Regions from separate parts of the Rhodococcoides navarretei genome, predicted to be linked through region 3. Evidence: predicted binding sites of a transcription regulator. Region 3 holds the regulator's gene; each other region holds the start of a gene.
The links. The regulator LexA, encoded in region 3, represses DNA repair genes until DNA is damaged. The targets are predictions, from matches to a motif close to CGAACANNTGTTCG.

Region 1 (4,653 bases), 520 kb from region 3:
TGCTTGCTGCCATGGAGTCCCAGAGCGGGGTACCGTGTGCCGCACCGGCCCGTTTTCGCTCGTGAAGGAGCTTCCTGTTGTTCTCTGTTTCCCTACCCCGCCTCTCGTCCTCCACCTCCTCCTCCGCGCGCACGTCGAGTCGGTTCGGCAGTCGAATTGCCCGCACCGCAGCAATATTCGCGATGGGCTCCGGACTGACCGTCGCAGCCCTGTCGGGCACGGCCACCGCGTCGGCAGCCCCCGTCAACTGCGTGTCTCCGCCGTCGGCCAACGACATCCAGGTCGATGACACCGCCAGCTGCGGAGCTACCTCGAACGGCACCGGACGGGCCACCGCAGGTGCTGCCGACAGCGGCACCGCAGTGAGCGTCAACGACGGCCCCGGCGCGACGACCACCTACGCCAACGGCTATGGCGTCGCACTCGGAGCGAGCAAGAATGCGGGCACGGCCTACGCACTGGCACTCGGCGGAGGAATCGCTCACTCGTGGGCCGACGCAGGACAGACGACTCTCGCACTCGCCGGGTGGGGATCCGGAGCCACCTCGGAGGCACGGGGTGTCGATTGTGTCGGCCCGCTGTCATTGGCACTGAACCTCACGAGCGGTCAGTTCTGCGTCCTCGGTAGCTGATTGCCCGATCCCACAACACGACTTCGGTCGAACGGAGCCGATTACCCCGACACGAACCCGTCGAGGTAATCGGCTCCTCCTACATACACGGTAAGACCGGACTTCTCGATCGGCCCGACGGCAGCGTCCACCACAGCCGCCGCGAATTCGGCAACCGTGGGCAGCGTGCCCTGTGCGGTGCGCGCGGCCACCGCATCCGGATTCCGGCGTTCCAGCAGAGTGACGACGATGGTGCCCTCGATCATGTCGCCGGAGACCACGACCAATTCGATACCGCGTGAATTCATTTCCGGAATCATGTCGCGCAGGGCGTCCTCGCCCGCTCGCTTGCTCGCAGCAATGGGCTCGTACTCGACGGGCACGGGCTTCCTGCCGTAGAAATGCGCCTGATGACTGGTGAGAAAGACGATCCGTGAGCCTGGTTTCATGCGGTCGGCGACCGCTCGAGCCATTGCCACCTGCGCGTCGCGATTGATGCTCATGGCGTATCCGGGATCTGCACCGAGCTCGAGCCCCCCAGACGCATTGAGAACCAGAACGTCGATTGCACCGAATTCAGCTCCGACAGCGTTCAGCATCGCGTCGACTGCTTCTGGGTCGGTGACATCGGCACCGACGGCGAGTGCGCGCCCTCCGGCCTCCTCGATCGTGCGCACAACGGCATCGGCTCGACGCTTCTTCTCGCGGAAGTTCACAGCAATCGCAGCGCCTTCGGCACCCAGTTGCACCGCGGTCTCCGCTCCGATACCCCGGGACGCACCAGTGATCAACACCGATCTTCCGGCCGCTCGCTGCTTCATCGACGCCTCCACTTCGATTTTCGAACTGCTTCGATTTTCGAATCACTATGATCGAGCACGATGGAAATGGCAAGCGCACCCCGCCGTTCGATGTCGGCCGTCCTCGACCTTCTGGGTCAGCGGTGGAACATGCGCATTCTGTGGGAACTACGCAGCGGCCCCCTTGGCTTCCTCGAGTTACGGCGACGCACCGATGACATCTCATCCAGCGTTCTTGCCACGCGTTTGCGCACCCTGATCGACGCGCGCGTACTGATCAAGGACTCCGACGGCTCATATCGCCTCACCGAACTGGGTGACGAATTGGGGCCGGCACTCGAACCACTTTGGCAATGGGCACAGCGGTGGAACGAGGACACCGAAGTGACCGATCACCAGCCCTGACCAGACGATTCGCTCCCCTCGAAGCGATTCTTCCGTTTGTGTCGGTGGGTCGAGTTACTCTTCTTTCAGTTCGAACAGGCGTTCTTGTTTCGGCTCACCGGGGGGTGAAAAAGATGGGTGCAGTACCGGCCGTGTCGCTGGAGGCGTTGACCGCTGCCGCCCGCGCAGAGAACCGTCAAGCTTCTCGCAAGATCACCGCCTGCTATCGCGTGCACTGTGACTGGATCACCCGCGACACCAAGTACAAGCACTACAGCCGATACGGACGCACCGAAATGGCAGTCGCGTTGGGTTGCTCGGCCACCGTCGCCGAGGGGTATGTGTCCGTCGGCGTTGCCCTGCATACCCGGCTTCCACTGGTGAAGAGCGCGTTCGAGTCCGGGGAGATCGACCTCCCGCGAGTACGGACGGTGTGCCGGATCCTCGACAACCTCCCCGACGAGATCCTCACGATGGTCGAGGACGAGATCGTCGAAGCAGCCCGCCGGTCGTCACCGGGTCCCCTCGAGCAGGAGATCTGGGACATCCTGTTCCGGGTCGCACCCGAGGAAGCCGCAGCACTACGGGAATTCGCAAAACGATTCCGGACCGTCACCTACAGCGCCGCCGGCGAACTCGCCCGCATCCGAGCGGAATTGACCGCACCCGAAGCCGCCGCCGCCTGGCAACTGCTCGAAGAGATGGCCGACACCCTCTGCCCGAAAGACCCCCGCGGCAGAAAAGAACGCCTGTGCGATGCGTTCATGGCCCGCATGCACGGCGAACCCCGACTGGTGTGCCTGTGCCAACGTGATGACTGCCCCAAAAAAGATGCCGATGCAGCATTGCCGGATCGGCGGGTGCCGCTCACGATGATCACCGTCGACATCGCCACCCTGCTCGGACTGCTCGCCAACCCGGCATATCTGGCCGGGCATGGTTCGATCGACCCCGACCTCGCGCGAGAACTGGCGCGCAACAGTCAGTGGCAGATTCTGCTCACCGAAGCAGTCACCCTCGCCGAGAAACTCGGACTCGCACACCAGAACCCCGAAACGGGTGACTGGGAACGAACACCGAAAGATCAGAAGCAGAAGCAGGAGTCGGACTCGGAGTCGGACGCAGATACCGATACGGCCACGAACACTGAAGCGACAGCAACAACGGCAACCAGCACCGAAACGACAGCGACAGCTACAGCGACAGCGAGCACCGAAACCGCACCGGCACCGGAATCCGCTGCCGGTCAGGGAACAGAACCCGACCATGGCTCCGATCCTGCACCGTCGCATGCAGCCTCGGCGCGAGGCCCGGTCAGCGCATCGAGTTCGACACCCGACCCGACCGGAGAACCACCTCGAACACCCGATCCAGCACAAGCACCTGCGCCGGTGCCCACGCCGACACCGGAGCCAGCACCCAGCGTTGCTTCCGATCGACCCGAAACCAGCACTGCTCCAGATCAACCCGAAACCCGCTCTGCTTCAGATCAACCCGAGCGGACCAGGACAGTCACCCCGAAACCGACGCCTGGACCAACACCGAAAGACAGTCAGGCGGAGGACACCCCTGCCCATCCAGCGGCAGACCCCACTCCATCCGACTGCGGCGGCGACGAACCTCAACGACGGACCCAATCCCTGACCTCCGCTGCAGCCCTGTTCTGCACCCACACCCCCGTCGGCCGAGGCACACGGCACAGCTCTGCCCTCGACCTGAACGACATCCGACACCCCGCCCGCAACATGAAGGCCCTCGACCTCCGCTCGATGGTCTGGCCGAACCACCACACCCTCCACACACCCGCCGGCATCCAACTAGGCAACGCCTCCCTCGCCACAGCCCTCGAAGCCGCCATCGCCGCCGACCCCACCCTCGGAAAACCAGTACCCCGCGACGCCCTCACCGACCGAGCCCTGATCTACCGACCCGACACTCTCACCACCGCCGCCGTCCGACTCCGCGACCGACACTGCCGCTTCCCCGACTGCCACCGCCCCGCCGCACGATGCCAACTCGACCACATCGACCCCTTCGACCACACCAACCCACTCGGCGGCGGCTGGACCACCGTGAACAACCTGCAATGCCTCTGCGAATACCACCACTCCGTCAAAACAGCCGGCTACTGGACCGCCACCATGCTCCCCGGCGGAGCCATCCTCTGGACCTCCATCTCGAAGACCACCCGCATCACCCTGCCCACCAACGCAACCACCGTCCCCAACCTCGACAACGACCTCAGACCACACATCCCCACCCAACCCAGACGATCCGGCATCATCGCCTACCCCAACCCACCCGACAACAACGAGCCCCAAACGGAACCAACAGCCGAGGACACCGACGAACCACCGTTCTAACCACAGGCCGCTCCGGGGAGTAGCCCACGGCACAGCAGACCCGGGCCGGCCGGCGCACCACCTGTACTGCTCGCGAACTGGCTCTACCCGGCCTGCAAAACTCTTGTCTCCCCTAGACCTGCATACTCGAGAAATGAGCAATCCACGTGCAACCGCTCGCCCCCGAGCGCTGACGTTGCACGGCCGCATCCGGGTGTTGACGATGAGCGTGGCAGCCCTAGCCGTAGCGGTGAGCGCTCTGGCGATCTATCTCGTCGCGGAACAGGCCCTGCGCTCGCAGATCGTCGACCGCGTCGAACGCAACAGCGATGCCATTATTGCCAGCGCTGCAACGGGGGTACCGGCCAACCTGCTCGGTTTTCGCATCGAAGACACCGAGGGGACCGCGGTGAAGGTCGCGTTCGCGACGACCGACGGCACTCTGGTGACGTCGTCGAACGGCTCGGAGCCGTTCACCAATTCCAACGGAGTTCTGGACGACCCGGAAATGTCTGT
Region 2 (4,653 bases), 1.6 Mb from region 3:
GGACAGGCCGGATACGACGCTGGCGGGGGTGCGGCGAGAATCCAACGCGCGCATAGCCGTCGAGACCACCTGCTCGGAGGTCTGGTAGTTACCCACCGCGGCGTCGCCGGTTCCGACGACGTCGAAGAACTCGGTGCGGGTGGGGCCGGGGGAGAGCGCGAGAATCTTCAGCGACGAGGTGCGGTGCTCGAAGGCCAAGGCTTCGGTGAAGTTGAGGACGAAGGCCTTCGTGGCACCGTAGACGGCCATGTTTGGGGTGGGTTGGTACGCAGCGGTACTCGCGATGTTGATCAGGGCGCCGGTGAGGCTCGGCAGAAATGCGTGCGTCAGGTCGACCAGGGCGCTCACGTTCAGTGCGATCTCGGCGGCGATGCGCGCAGGATCCTCGTCGGTGAACTTTCCGTGCGTCCCGAAGCCTGCATTGTTGACGAGGGTGGTGGGGTTGATTCCCTTGTCCGCCAGCGTGGTTCGTAGGGCTGCGCCGACGCCGGACACGCCCAGGTCCATGACCACGACGGTGGCCGTCACGCCGTGCTCGGTTTCGATGCGCCGTGCCAGGGCGTTCAACCGATCGGCGCGTCGTGCCACCAGGACGACGTTCTCGCCGCGTGCGGCGAAGCGGGTGGCGAATTCTTCGCCGAGGCCCGAGCTTGCTCCGGTGATGAGCGCTGTGGAAGTCATGGCAGCCAATGTAGGCAGTGTCAGCATTGTTGTCAACGCCAACATCACCTAGGGTGAATGCATGGCAACGCAGCGCTACCACCACGGCGACCTGCGCGCGGTGTTGCTCGACGAGGCCGAACGGAGCATCGCGCACGGCGGGGTCGACGCGTTGTCGCTTCGGCAGCTGGCCAGAGACGTCGGTGTCAGTCACGGTGCCCCGGCGCGCCACTTCCGGGACAAGCAAGCGCTCCTGGATGCGCTGGCACTGCACGGTTTCGAGGAACTGAACCGCCGGATGGTCACAGCGGCAACGGGGCCCGGTGAGCTGATGGCTCGGTTCCGTGGAGTCGCCCGCGCCTACGTGGGATTCGCCGTCGAACACCCGGAGTTGCTGGACGTCATGTACAGCACCAAGCATCATCCCGACGCCAGCGAGAAGCTGAAAAGTGTTGCGCACGAAAGTATGACCGCTACCGAGGCATTGCTCGGCGAAGCCATAGCAGCCGGTGTGATCACCGAGGCTCCACCGGAGATCCTCGCGCGAGTGGCATTCGCGAGCGTGCACGGACTCGCGATGCTGGCCACCGGGGACCTGCTCGACGGCGTCCCGACCGAGGATCTGCTCGACGCCACCGTCGACACCCTGCTGCGCGGGTTCACCTAGGTTGAACGGCATGACCGAATACGACCTGCAACGCTTCGTCGACGCTCAGGATCCCGTCTGGACTGTGGTGACGCGGGAGCTGAAAGCGGGACGGAAACAGACGCACTGGATGTGGTTCGTGTTCCCGCAGTTGGCCGGTTTGGGGCGCAGCGCGACCGCTCAGCACTTCGGCATCGCGGATCTGACCGAGGCGGAACTGTATCTGTCGCACGAAGTGCTGGGGCCTCGCCTGAAGAAGGCGGCACGGCTTGTGTTGGCTGTCGAAGGACGGACGGTCGACGAGATCTTCGGCTATCCCGACAACCTGAAGCTGCATTCGTCCGTGACGCTGTTCGCCGAAGCTACCGAGGGTCCGTCCGTATTCGGTGAACTGTTGCAGAAGTACTTCGCCGGTGAATTCGATGGCCCGACACTCGACTTGCTGGACGAGCGATACCGCTAGCATCGCACGCATGACCACTCCACTCGCCGGATCCATTGCCTTCGTCCACGCCAGCTGGCACCTGGACATCGTCGATCGCGCGAGAGTGGGATTCGCCGCCGAGCTGAAGCAGCTCGGTCGGGGCGAGACGCCCATCGACGTGTTCGAGGTGCCCGGGGCCTTCGAGATCCCGCTGCACGCACAGCGGCTCGCCAAGACGGGCAAGTACTCCGCGATCGTCGCCGCTGCACTGGTGGTCGACGGCGGAATCTACCGACACGATTTCGTCGAAACGGCGGTCATCGATGGCCTGATGCGAGTGCAGCTGGACACCGACGTGCCGGTGTTCTCCGTGGTGCTGACGCCACACCACTTCCACGAACACGCCGACCACAAGGCCTTCTTCACCGCGCACCTGGAGACGAAGGGTGCCGAGGCGGCGCGGGCGGTTGTCAAGACTCTGGCTTCGCTGGGAACCATCGGCTGACGCGTCGGGTGTGCGGGTGATCGAAGTTCGACGCCGCGCCTTATGTCGTCGGCTCGGCGTTACTCGCGAGAGTGCTTCTAGCGCTGGGAGGTCTACGACGTCGGTCGTTACCACACCCTACCGACAGGTTCTGAGTCTCGAATAATTAAGCAGGGCAACAGTTTTCGATTCAATCATGCTTGCCAGTCGAACGTACGTTCGATACACTTGCTTCCATGACCACGGAGATCTGGCAACTGAGCGAGAGTGAACTGCTCGCCGACGCTGCCGCGGTCTCCCATGAGATTCAGTTGTCGGAGGCCCGGCGGATCGCTCTCGTCGCAGAGATCGACACCCGTGTGAGCCGTGAGAAGCTCGGATTCCCCGGACCCGCAGGCTGGCTGACCTCCACCACCCTGCTCTCGCCGTCCAAAGCCACCAAGATCGTCGCCCTCGCCCGCGGCATGAAGAACTTCCCCGATATCGCCGACGCCGTCAACACCGGCGTCATGTCCGTCGATCACGCCGCGCTGATCCTCACCTTCGCCGAAACCCCACCCAAGGACCTCCCGGAAGAGGGCCGCGTCATGGCCCGCACCGCGCTGATCGCCGCCGCGACCGGGCCCGAAGCACGCACCGGCCGCATCCGGGCAGCGATCACCAAGCTCGAGGACGAGTTCGGCGGCAAGACACCACCACCGGAGAACACCGACCGCAACGAACTGTTCGCGTCGACAACCTTGAACGGACGTCTGGTGGCGAAGATGGATGTCGACGCTGTCACCGGGGAGAAACTCCTCACCGCCCTCTCACCCCTGACCGAACCGCAACCCGCCGCAGACGGCACCCCAGACGACCGCAGCCCCGCCAAACGGCGCGCCGACGCCTTCGGACACATCCTCGACCAGTACCTCGCCTCGAGCAGCCGGCCCATCGAAGGCGGCGAACGCCCCCACCTGAACCTGCACATCAACCTGCGCGATCTCACCGACCTCCGCGACAGCGCCGACACCGACACCGACACCGACGACATTGCAGACAACGAAACCTCCCGCGCAGCAGACGAATCCGATACAGACGGCGTCGATCCGGTCGACATCAATACCGGACACCCCATCGACACCGACGCAGAAACCGAGCCGGACCGCGAAAACGGCAGCGGCAGCGAAGGCGAAGGTGACCGCAGTGAAGCGGATCGTGGCACCTATCGAGACCTGTTCGGCGACGGCACGTCGGTCGGCTGGCTCCCCTGGATGGGACCACTCTCCCGCAACACTTCCCGCCAACTCGCGTGCGACTGTGTTCTCACCGCCATCGTGATGGACGAGAACGGCAACCCACTCAACCTCGCCCGCACCGCCCGCACCGTCTCCGCCAAACAACGCAAAGCCCTCACCGCCCGCGATCACGGCTGCGCCTTCCCCGGCTGCGGAAAACCCGCCGCCTGGACCGAAGGACACCACATCTGGCACTGGGCCGACGGCGGCCCCACCGACATGGACAACCTCGTCCTACTCTGCGGATTCCACCACCGCCTGATGCACCACAGTGACTGGGAAGTGTTCATCGGCACCGACAACCACCCATGGTTCGTACCACCCGCCACCGTCGACCCCTACCGACAACCGCGACAATCCCACGCCCGCGCAGGCCCCCACATCGCCTGACCCCCAGGAAAGACTCCAGCCCCGCACCGAGAACACGGTGCGGGGCTGGAAGAGGTTGTCCGACAGAATGATTCGAGTGAATCGGACTCTCAGTCGTTGGCGTGCAATGCCGCGTTCAGTTCGACGCCGGTGCCCTTCCACGGCACCACCTCGACAGCACCCGACAGCGAGTTGCGACGGAACAGCAGGTTGGACTTGCCGGACAATGTCGCGGCCTTCACCACAGTTCCATCCGGTCCACTGACCTTCGTTCCGGCGGTGATGTACAGACCCGCCTCGACGACGCAGTCGTCACCGAGCGAAATGCCGAGCCCGGAGTTCGCACCGAGCAAGCAGCTCTTGCCGACGGAGATGACGTTCTTGCCACCGCCGGAGAGGGTGCCCATGATCGACGCACCGCCGCCCACGTCGGAACCGTCGCCCACCACGACACCCGCGGAGATGCGACCCTCGACCATCGAGTTGCCGAGCGTGCCGGCATTGAAGTTGACGAAGCCTTCGTGCATGACCGTCGTGCCGCTGGCCAAGTGCGCGCCGAGGCGAACGCGGTCGGCATCGGCGATACGAACTCCAGTGGGAACGACGTAGTCGACCAGGCGTGGGAACTTGTCGACTCCGTACACGGTCACCGGACCGCGGGCGCGCAGCTTCGCGCGCACCGTCTCGAAACCGTCCACCGCCGCGGGGCCGAAGTTGGTCCACACCACATTGGCGAGGAGTCCGAACACTCCGTCGAGGTTCTGCCCATGCGGCTGAACCAGCCGGTGCGAGA
Region 3 (4,653 bases):
AAGCCGCGAGCGGAAACCTTGGTGACGGCCTTGGCACGCGAGTTGTCGCGGGCCGCGCAGTGCCACATCACGGCGAAGGACTTCGATACCGCGGCCCTGCCCGAGCACCTGAAGATGACCTTCACGGCCGTCGACCCGTCCGGAAAGGTGTTGGGCAGCAACAAGGATCTGATTGCTCTGCGCACGAGCCTGTCCGGAGAGGTGGGTCGTCAGGTCGCGAGCGCGGTCGGCGATGCAGAGCGCGCGCCGTCACTGGCCTGGACCTCGGGCACGTTGGGACGGTTGGAGTCGACCGTCACCAGAGAGGTCGGCGGTCAGAAGGTCACCGGCTACCCCGCGTTGGTATCCGAGGGGCCGGGCGTTGCGGTTCGAGTCCTCAGCACCCCCGCCCAGCAGCGCGCAGCAATGCGTTCGGGCACCAGAACTCTGCTGTTGTCGACGGCACCGAAGGGCACCAAAGCCCTGCTGGCCGGTCTGCCCACTGCCGAACGCCTTGCCCTCGGCCAGAATCCGTACGGCGGCGTCGATGCGCTCCTCGAGGAATGCCGAGTACTCGCGGTAGAGGAAGCTATGGATGCGCACGGTGGGCCCGTCCGAGATCCGGATGCCTTCGAGAAGTTGAGGGCACTCGTCAACGCCGAGGTTCCACGGCGCACTGCCGCGGTGTTGGCCCTGGTGCGCCCCGTGCTGACGGCAGCTCTCGCGCTGTCGGCGCAGCTACAGGCGTCCTCGGGTGAACCCGCCGACGATGTTCGAGAACAGCTCGACGGCTTGGTCTTTCGCGGGTTCGTCACCGAATTCGGTTCTCGCAGACTGGCAGACCTTCCGCGCTATCTTGCTGCGGCGACCAAGCGGCTGGCTACGCTGCCGAGCAGTGCCGGCCGGGATGCGGCGGCGATGGATGTACTCGATCGGGTGTACGCCTCGTACGGACGACTGCTGGATTCGCTTCCGGAGAACAGAAAGAACAGTTCCGGCGTACAGGAACTGTTCTGGATGATCGAGGAATTGCGCGTCGGGCTGTTCGCTCAAGGGATCCGTACGGCGTATCCGGTGTCGGAGAAGCGCGTCGAGAAGGCGATCTCGGATCAGAATCGATGACGCGCGGGGCTGTCAGTCGATGTCGGCGGACTCGCGATGCTTGCGGAGTTCGTGGATCTCTTTCTCGAAGTCCTCGGCCGAGCTGAACGAGCGGTAGACGGAGGCGAAGCGCAGGTAGGCCACTTCGTCGAGATCGCGGAGCGGACCGAGAATGGCCAACCCCACTTCGTTGCTGGGAATCTCGGCGGACCCTGCTGCGCGGATGGCGTCTTCCACCTGCTGAGCCAAGAGATTCAATGCGTCGTTGTCGACGTCCCTTCCCTGGCAGGCGCGCCGAACGCCTTTGACCACTTTTTCGCGGCTGAACGGCTCGGTCACACCGCTGCGCTTCACGACGGCCAGCACTGCGGCCTCGACCGTGGTGAATCGACGACCGCACTCCGGGCAGGAGCGACGCCGCCGGATTGCCTGCCCCTCGTCCATCTCACGCGAGTCGACCACGCGCGAGTCGGGGTGCCTGCAGAACGGGCAATGCATGGGGGAGCCTCCGTCGTATCCAACGCTCCGACGACGAGCACGCGCATCGGAGCAGTCAGTCGAGGATACTCAGTGCTGCTGGGCACGATGGGGCCGGTGGTCATCTGCCCGTTGTGTACTCGACGACCGCTCCGTCGTGTACTTCGACCACACCGGCCGGCCCCACGCCTGCGTCGGGTGCAGCGGCCCGTAGGTTCGCGATGCCGATCAGGCCGCCCGCGACGACCACAACCGCCAACATCCACAGCACGAGCGATCGCATTCGGACCGGCTGACCGGCGAAGTGCGCCGAGGTCTCGTCGAACTCGCGATCGGCGGCCTCACGATCGGTGACGTCGGTCCAGGTCGGCTCCAGAACCGGTAGGCACGGAGTCGTCAGCGCACCGCGCATCTCGATGGAACTCCGCAGCGCGGGACGAGCACGGCGACGACGCTCGACGACAGCGGACCGGGTACGGACACCTGCGGTGGTGGGGCGATCGGTGGTGATGGTCATCGGAACCTCGTCTTCGCTCGGTGGATCGATTGTTCGATCAGGCGTTCGATGGACGCTTGTTCGAAGTTCTATCACGAGGCTCCGACAAAGTCTGTAGAAAACGCGACACGAGTCGAACAGATGTTTGATTCAACAGCTGATACACGCTAGATTCGTGCCAGAAACCACACGCCACACGAGTCGACACCATCAACTCCAGTCCGCGCAGACCTACCACGCAGACCGGATCCAGAACACCAGCAGGAGGCCGACAGCATGAAGGACGAGACCTCGACGAGGTCGACCACGCGTTCCACGAAGACCGCAGCGGGAAAGCCGGCCGCAGAGCCGACATCCAAGGCCATGGAGGTCGGTACCGACATCAGTGCTGGGCTGACCGAGCGGCAGCGGAAGGTGCTCGAGGTCATTCGCGCCTCGGTCACCGAGCGCGGGTATCCACCGAGCATTCGAGAGATCGGTGACGCGGTCGGCCTCACGTCGACCTCGTCCGTCGCCCACCAACTCCGGACGCTCGAACGCAAGGGCTTCCTCAGGCGCGACGCCAACCGGCCCCGCGCCGTCGACGTCCGTGGCCTCGACGAGGTGCAGGCCGACCAGGCTGCCGCCGCGGTCGACGGTTCGCCTGCGTCCGAGGAACAGGATCGGTTGCCGACTCCGACGTTCGTTCCGGTACTGGGGCGGATCGCAGCAGGTGGCCCGATTCTGGCCGAGGAGGCCGTCGAGGACGTGTTCCCGCTCCCCCGCGAGCTGGTCGGTCAGGGTTCACTGTTTCTGCTCAAGGTGGTCGGCGAGTCGATGATCGACGCAGCCATCTGCGATGGCGACTGGGTGGTGGTTCGCCAGCAGTCCGTGGCCGACAACGGCGACATCGTGGCTGCGATGATCGACGGCGAGGCCACCGTCAAGACGTTCAAGCGGTCCAAGGGTGAGGTGTGGCTGCTGCCGCACAACCCGCTGTTCGAGCCGATTCCGGGCAACAACGCCGCGATCCTCGGCAAGGTCGTCACCGTGATGCGCAAGCTGTAGGGATCGTCACCGTGGTGACACGCGAAGGGCCGCAGCACACTGTGCTGCGGCCCTTCGCGTATCTCGGATCAGCGGATCACAGATTCAATCCGCGGCCGATGATCTCCTTCATGATTTCGGTGGTGCCGCCGTAGATGGTCTGCACACGAGAATCCATGTACGCCTTGGCGATCGGGTATTCCTTCATGTAACCGTAGCCGCCGTGCAGCTGCAGGCACCGGTCGATCAGCTTGACCTGATTCTCGGTGGTCCACCATTTCGCCATCGCGGCTTCTTGGACGGTCAACTTCTCTGCGTTGAGAAGTTCGATGAACTTGTCCACCATGATGCGGGTGGCAGTGGTTTCGGTGGCCAACTCCGCCAACACGAACCGAGTGTTCTGGAACTTACCGATCGACTTGCCGAAGGCCTTGCGGTCGCGGCAGTACTGGATCGTCATGTCCAGTGCCGATTCCATTGCCGCAGCGGCGACGACAGCGATCGACAGGCGTTCCTGAGGAAGGTTCTGCATGAGGTAGATGAACCCCATGCCTTCTTCACCGAGCAGGTTGGCGGCGGGCACGCGCACGTCGGTGAAGCTGAGTTCGGCCGTGTCCTGGGCCTTCATGCCGATCTTGTCGAGGTTGCGGCCTCGCTCGAATCCGGGCATGTCGCGTTCGACGACCAGCAGGCTGAACCCCTGTGCGCCCTTCTCGGGGTCGGTGCACGCCACGACGATGATCAGGTCGGCGTTGATTCCGTTGGTGATGAACGTCTTCGAGCCGTTGAGCACCCAGTCGTCGCCGTCACGCACGGCCTTGGTCTTGATGCCCTGCAGGTCGCTTCCGGTGCCCGGTTCGGTCATCGCGATCGCGGTGATGAGTTCGCCGGAGCAGAATCCGGGGAGCCAGCGCTGCTTCTGCTCGTCGTTGGCGAGATCGATGAAATACGGCGCGACGACGTCGTTGTGCAGGGTGAAGCCGATACCGCTGTACCCGCCGCGGGTGGTCTCCTCGGTGACGATGGCGTTGTAGCGGAAGTCCTTGACCCCGCCGCCGCCGAACTCCTCGGGCGCTGCCGTTCCGAGGAAGCCCTGCTTACCGGCCTCGACCCAGACGTCGCGATCGACGATGTTCTGCTCTTCCCACTTCGCGTGGTTCGGCGCTACGTGCTGGTCGAGAAATTTCCGGTACGACTCCCGGAACAGCTCGTGCTCGGGCTCGAAAAGTGTGCGTTCCACGAATGTCTCCTTGTTCGGTGCATACCGGCAGCGACCACGCGAAATCTCTACGGATTTCGGTCGCCGGTACGACTGACGTCACAGGGGAACACTACGTCCGCGGGGTCGGGGCGGTCGATGACCAAAACGCGCGCGATCCGTGACCGACCCCGCTAACGACCTCGTGTGCCTGCACTCCTCGCGAGTGCCGAGACGATCGGGTAGCCGAGCAGGATGCCCACCGAACCCCATGCGATACCGCCGAGCTCGACCGATCCGACGGACAGTGTCAGGTCACCGATACCGGCGACGAGCGCCGCAGCGACGACCATGAGATTGACCGGATCGGTGAAGT

Region 1: the regulator LexA is predicted to act here: its motif matches at 1,888-1,901, upstream of AABD04_RS15855 (HNH endonuclease signature motif containing protein).
Region 2: the regulator LexA is predicted to act here: its motif matches at 2,423-2,436, upstream of AABD04_RS06455 (HNH endonuclease signature motif containing protein).

What each region holds. Positions count from the first base shown of each region.
Region 1 is NZ_JBBPCN010000001.1:3,363,392-3,368,044, forward strand. Features, by position in the region: gene AABD04_RS15840 (DUF6764 family protein) at 78-632, shown strand; gene AABD04_RS15845 (SDR family oxidoreductase) at 674-1,432, opposite strand; gene AABD04_RS15850 (winged helix-turn-helix transcriptional regulator) at 1,493-1,816, shown strand; gene AABD04_RS15855 (HNH endonuclease signature motif containing protein) at 1,930-4,158, shown strand; gene AABD04_RS15860 (HAMP domain-containing protein) at 4,292-4,653, shown strand, end outside.
Region 2 is NZ_JBBPCN010000001.1:1,294,195-1,298,847, forward strand. Features, by position in the region: gene AABD04_RS06435 (SDR family NAD(P)-dependent oxidoreductase) at 1-681, opposite strand, end outside; gene AABD04_RS06440 (TetR/AcrR family transcriptional regulator) at 743-1,327, shown strand; gene AABD04_RS06445 (DUF1810 domain-containing protein) at 1,338-1,769, shown strand; gene AABD04_RS06450 (6,7-dimethyl-8-ribityllumazine synthase) at 1,780-2,235, shown strand; gene AABD04_RS06455 (HNH endonuclease signature motif containing protein) at 2,451-3,881, shown strand; gene dapD (2,3,4,5-tetrahydropyridine-2,6-dicarboxylate N-succinyltransferase) at 3,971-4,653, opposite strand, start outside.
Region 3 is NZ_JBBPCN010000001.1:2,845,673-2,850,325, forward strand. Features, by position in the region: gene hrpA (ATP-dependent RNA helicase HrpA) at 1-1,101, shown strand, start outside; gene nrdR (transcriptional regulator NrdR) at 1,114-1,578, opposite strand; gene AABD04_RS13350 (hypothetical protein) at 1,679-2,074, opposite strand; gene lexA (transcriptional repressor LexA) at 2,417-3,100, shown strand; gene AABD04_RS13360 (acyl-CoA dehydrogenase family protein) at 3,177-4,319, opposite strand; gene AABD04_RS13365 (uracil-xanthine permease family protein) at 4,472-4,653, opposite strand, start outside.